2 regions of the Gilliamella sp. A7 genome follow, and region 1 is predicted to be linked to the other one. Evidence: riboswitches for the same ligand, from Rfam matches in the RefSeq annotation. Region 1 holds a riboswitch; the other holds the start of a gene.
The links. Region 1 has a riboswitch for thiamine pyrophosphate ahead of thiB (thiamine ABC transporter substrate binding subunit). Riboswitches for the same ligand answer to the same signal wherever they lie in the genome.
Positions count from the first base shown of each region.

Region 2: it holds a riboswitch for thiamine pyrophosphate, as region 1 does, so the genes downstream of both, tenA (thiaminase II) here and thiB (thiamine ABC transporter substrate binding subunit) in region 1, are expected to answer to the same signal.

Region 1 is NZ_NASN01000015.1:31,234-34,441, reverse strand. Features, by position in the region: gene argS (arginine--tRNA ligase) at 1-944, opposite strand, end outside; TPP riboswitch at 1,106-1,214, shown strand; gene thiB (thiamine ABC transporter substrate binding subunit) at 1,255-2,253, shown strand; gene thiP (thiamine/thiamine pyrophosphate ABC transporter permease) at 2,267-3,208, shown strand, end outside.
Region 2 is NZ_NASN01000010.1:15,619-18,826, reverse strand. Features, by position in the region: gene B6D18_RS04345 (hypothetical protein) at 435-665, shown strand; gene B6D18_RS04340 (DUF1161 domain-containing protein) at 803-1,183, shown strand; TPP riboswitch at 1,316-1,405, shown strand; gene tenA (thiaminase II) at 1,457-2,119, shown strand; gene asnA (aspartate--ammonia ligase) at 2,189-3,181, opposite strand.

The DNA of each region.
Region 1 (3,208 bases):
GCATAAAGATAACCACCATCTCGTTTTTGGATGATAACACCCATTGGTTCGCCTTCTTTATTTTTATACTCATCTAAAAACACAACGATAGCGCCTTCACTTTCAACGGCTAATTTTTTCTGTTTAAGATCGGCAACAATGCCCGGAAGCATACTGTTATAGATACTTTCACCCATGGTATCTTCTAGTGAAAGTGTGACATTGAGTCGTTTATATGTGGCAATATTTTGCGTCATGGTAATATCAACCAGTTTTCGCCACATTTCACGGCAATACTCATCACCACCTTGAAGCTTAACGACATAATTACGGGCTTTTTCAGCAAAGACTTCATCTTCGTCATAATGTTTTTTTGCTGCACGATAAAAAGATTCTAGATCCGATAGATCCATATCGTGGGCCTGTTCGTTTTGCATTTTTTCAAGGTAAGCGATTAACATACCAAATTGGGTTCCCCAATCACCAACGTGATTAGCTCGAATCACATTGTGGCCAAGAAAATTTAAGACTCTAACACTCGCATCACCAATAATCGTTGAGCGTAAATGACCAACATGCATCTCTTTTGCTACGTTTGGTGCTGAGTAATCAACCACAATAGTTTGTGGTTTAGCCGGTAAGGTGATATTCAATTTATCGCTACTTAATGCTACTTCGTTCTGCTCGGCAATCCAACTATTTTTTAAAAAGATATTAATAAAACCCGGTCCAGCAATTTCTACTTTATCGGCAATATCTTCAATATCCAGATGTTGTAATACTTTTTCTGCCAATGCGCGTGGTGGCATACCCAATTTTTTAGCGGTAGCCATGATACCATTTGCTTGATAGTCACCAAATTGAACTTTGGCTGATTGCTTGATTAAAGCATCACAGTTTTTATCTGCACCAGCCATAATCATTGCTTGCGAAACTCGTTGCGTTAATAGTTGTTGAATGTTCACATTGTACCTAATCAATAATCATAAAATGAGGCATATAATACCGACAAACACAACAATTGTCACTGATTGCCTATAATCTTACCGTGTTTTAATTTGTATAAATTTGTATTTATCAACACATCGCTTGTTTACAATTCTATTTGCTACTACTAAACTATTCATCGTTCTCAACGGGGTGCCCTGAAGGGCTGAGAGTGTCAGAAAAACTGACATAACTCGTCGAACCTGAACTGGATAATGCCAGCGGAGGGATTTGAGTTATTATATCTACTCAAACCTTTTGTCTTTTACACATTACTTTGGAGGCAAAATGTTTCGTAAAAACTTTTTACTATCTGTTATATTTTCATTTTCACTATTTAGTCATTTAGCAAATGCACAACAACCAACTCTAACTGTTTATAGTTACAACTCATTTATGTCACAATGGGGGCCGGGTGAAGCAATTAAAAAAGGCTTCGAAGCGCAATGTAATTGCCAACTTGATGTTGTCACATTGGGGGATGGTGTATCTGTTTTAAATCGCATTCGCCTTGAAGGCGACAAAACAAATGCTGATGTTATTTTAGGATTAGATAACAATCTATTAGCACAAGCCAAGCAAGCGGATATTTTAATTCCGCATCAAATTAGTAAACCCGATAACCTCAATACTGATTGGTGGGATGATAGTTTTATTCCTTACGATTTTGGCTATTTCGCTTTTATCTATAATCAAGATAAGATTAAAAATCCTCCTCATTCATTACATGAATTGGTCGAAAACCAAGCTAATTGGAAAATCATTTATCAAGATCCTAGAACCAGCACTCCAGGACTAGGTTTATTGTTTTGGATGAAAAAGGTCTATGGTGACGAGGCGGCAAATGCATGGCAACAAGTGGCTAAACATACGGTCACAGTAACTAAAGGTTGGAGTGAAGCCTATGGTATGTTCTTAAAAGATGAGGCGGATTTGGTATTAAGTTATAGCACATCGCCGATAGCACATATTATTAATGAAAATAATCATAGCTACGCCGCCGCGATTTTTGCTGAAGGTCACTATCGCCAAGTCGAAGTGGCTGGCATCATTAAATATAGCCAAAAAGCTGATTTAGCTCGACAATTTTTACGTTACTTGCTAACACCTGAGATACAACGTCAATTTGCTGAAAAAAATGTGATGTATCCAATTATTAAGACGGATCTACCCGATGCTTATAAGCAAATTAATACCATTGATAAATCGCTAGAATTTACACCGGAAGAGATTGAAAAACATCAAAAAGGTTGGATTCGTGAGTGGCAGTCAGCAATAAGTAAATAGTTAAGTATTATTAATGTTAAAATTCAGATCGTTATTACCAGGTATCAGTGCTGCTAGTTTAATTTTAATCATATTAAGTTCAGCACTTCTCGCTATCTGGAAATTTGCCTTGCAGTCAGGAAATTTAAGCATCTATTTTGATAGTTACATATTGCATATTATATGGATAACTTTTTACCAAGCTGTATTGTCGACATTATTATCACTAATCGCAGCCATATTAATGGCTAAGGCATTATCTTTAGTGGATTTTAAAGGTAAAAAGTTGTTATTGAAGATGATGCCTATTACCTTTATATTACCAACACTAGTTGTTGTGACTGGTTTACTATCGGTTTACGGGCGACAAGGTTTATTATCTAGTGTCTGCCAAATATTACAGATACCATTCTCATTTTCAATTTATGGTTTACAAGGCATTTTATTGGCGCATGTATTCCTGAATTTCCCTTATGCCTGCTGCCTATTTTATCAAACCTTACAAAGCGTACCTATTGAACAAAAACATTTAGCTGCACAATTAAATTTTACCAGTGTAACTTTTTTTAAGATTATTGAATGGCCATTACTGCGTAGACAAATATTACCTATGGCGGCATTAATTTTTATGTTATGTTTTTCAAGTTTTGCCATTGTTTTAGCATTAGGTGGCGGGCCTAAATATACCACGCTTGAAGTTGCTATTTATCAAGCAATTCGTGATTTTGATCTGTTACAAGCAGCATTACTTGCCTGTTTACAACTAGTTTGTTGTATTGCCTTCATTGGATTAATGCAAAAGATAAACAGAATCGATAAAAAATTAACGGTAAACTTTACTCAAACAGACTATCGTTTACCTTTACCCAAAGGATTAAAAATTGTTAGTTCAGTGCTAATTTTGATCGGTGGATTATTTATATTGTTACCTATGCTGACTATCCTGTTTCAAGGTATCTATTTCTTTCAATTCTCA
Region 2 (3,208 bases), on a different contig from region 1:
TTCAATACAGCATAATTTAAACCTTATGCTGTATTTTTTTATCAAAATTTCATCAAATTGTTAGATGATTTCTGTTGACAAATATAGAGTGTTTATTTTCAAAAATAGGTCTTTCTATTACAGATTAAATTTTAACCTTGTGGTTAAATCTTTAAATATCAATTTGTTATAGAGTTATCAACAGGTTTGTTAAATACTTATCAAATAATTAAGTGAATAATTCACAAGTTCGTTTTGAATAAATGAAAAAGTTTTAGTTTGTGTTATTTGATTCAATCATTGTCATCTATTTGCGATTCGATTATATTGGAGATCCGGCTGTTTATTAAATAGAGTTTATCTTTTAATACTCTTTTATATTGAGTGGTGATGTTATTAATTTAAATGTCGACTTAATCGTATGAGCGTTAAAAATATAAAATGAGGAAATCAAAATGACTAACATTAATCTTTCTGACGATTTGATAAAAGATTTTATCTATTCTATGTACCGTAAAGAAGTATTATTAAATTTAAAAGGGGTTGTTTTAACTGAAGAAGATCGTAAACAACTTCATGAAAAAAGAGATTTTGTTAATCGATTGTCTGAAGCTGAATTAGCCGATATTCGTTGTTGGGTTTTAGATAAATTGAAAGTACTTGAAAGTCAACATAAGCAAGATTAATTGGTTAAAATCTTGTGCTAACTTCTTTAATAAATTGATAAAATTTATTTATCGTAATGTTTATAACGTTATAGACAGTTTTATCAATTGTTTTACAATACAGTGAGACTTATCATTTAGAATCTATAGGAAAGGGTATGAGAAAGACAGTCATGGCTTTTTTGTTAGGTATTCCAATGATTGTCGCAGCTTCCAATTGTGAAGAAATTAGTGCCAGTATTGCTGAGAAAATCAAAAACAATGGTATTGATGAAAATAGTTTTCAATTAAATTTAGTTCTATCAGAGCAAGCTGAGCAAGGCGTTGCAGGTAAAATTGTCGGATCGTGTGATCGTGGTCAACAAAAGATAGGATATGTTCGTTCACAAGATAATTCGGTAACAGCTGAAGCAAAACAACAAGAGTCTTCAATTTCTAATCAGCAAGCCGAAAAAGCTGAATTAGAGAAATCTTCTCAACAAGAAATAGTAGCGCCATCTTCAGAAGATAATCAGCAAATAGACTCTAAGAAAGAATAATTATTGATTATTCGTTATAGTTATAGAAGATCAATCGGTTAATTAATGAAGAACATTTGAATAAATAGTAACGGTTAATAAATTATTATTTTTACAAAAATTGTTATTTATTTTTCTGAGCTATTATTGATCTGTATTTATCCGGGGTGCCTTAGGCTGAGATTATACCCGTTGAACCTGATTCGGTTAGTACCGACGAAGGGAGTATAAAACACGCTTTTCTGAAAGTCTGTTGTACTCCTTAATAACTAATTTTTATAAAAAGGATTCATCATGCCGTCATTTTATTCACTTATTGAATCATGCCAAAGTGATTGGGATAACTATATTCAACATGAGTTTATTCAACAATTAGGTAAAGGAACATTGGATATTGCCTGCTTTCAACACTATTTAAAACAAGATTATCTTTTTCTTATCAATTTTTCCCGAGCATGGGGATTAGCAGTGTATAAAAGTCATGATCTGGCTGAAATCAAACAATCTTTAAATAGCTTGAAAGCAATTGTTGAAGTTGAACTAGACTTACATATTGAATATTGTAAAAAGTGGAAAATAACTGAGAACGAACTTAACCTATTAACTGAAGCCAAAGCAAATAGTGAATATACGGGTTATGTGTTGGATGTCGGATTACATGGAGATACATTAGATTTGCATATTGTATTAGCGCCTTGTTTAATTGGTTACGGTATGATTGCTGATTGGCTAACCAAACAACATTGGTATGATGCTAACAACAATAGATATAACAGTTGGGTTAACATGTATGCTAGTAAGGAATTCCAACAAACAATGCAAAATGAAATTGAGTGGATTGATCAGCGCTTAGTAAATTTAGATGCTAGTCGCATTGAACATTTAAAAAAATTATTCAGGCAAGCAACTAAACTTGAAATTGGTTTCTGGCAAATGGGATTAGATAAAAGCTTTTAAATAACAAACATACTTTACCACTATGGGTAAAGTATGCTGAATTTGAACTATATTTAAACAATGTTTAAATTAAAGTAGTTTTGAATAATCTTGTTTGGTGGCATCGTCCCAAACACTTGCTTGTACTTGGCCAATATGTTGTTGCTGTAAAAGTAACATGGTTAATCGTGATTGGCCAATTCCACCACCAATTGTTTGTAAAAAATCGCCATTAGCTAATGCTTTATGCCACGCATATTGTAGGCGATCTTCATTATTAGTCAGTTTTAATTGCCGTTTTAAGGTTTCCGGATCGACACGGATTCCCATTGATGAGATTTCAAAACCACTATTTAAAACAGGATTCCAAACTAAAATGTCACCATTTAAGCCTTTTGAACCCATTTCATTATCACTACTCCAATCATCATAATCAGGAGCACGTACATCATGTTTTTCGTTATTTGATAATTCACCACCAATACCAATTAAAAATACGGCGCCTAACTCTTTGGTAATTGCATTTTCACGCTCTTTCGGTGATAAATTTGGATAACGTTTTAACAGTTGTTCACTATCCATAAAGGTAATTGTTTCGGGTAAAAAACGTGATAAATGATATTTTTCAGAGACTGCTTTTTCAGTCGCTTTAATTGCACTATAAATTTTTTCAACCGTTTGTTTTAAATAAGCTAAATTGCGATCTTCGGGACGAATCACTTTTTCCCAATCCCATTGATCAACATAAACAGAGTGAATAGGCGAAAGTTTATCTTCATCTGGGCGCAGAGCTTTCATATTTGTATAAATGCCTTCACCAACAGGAAAATTGTGCTGACTTAACGTTTTACGTTTCCATTTAGCTAGTGAATGAACAACTTCGAATTGTGCATTAGGAATACTTTTAATATTAACTTGAACGGCTTTTTCGGTACCTGACAAATTATCTTGAACGCCATCACCAATTTGACTCAATATTGGTGCTTGAACTTCAATTAATGATAGATTATTTGCTAATTGCTCGGCAAAAAATTGTTTAACAAAATTGATTCGTTGTTGCTGCTCTTTAAATGATATTGTCATGTTTAGTCTCGAAATATAAAAAATTTT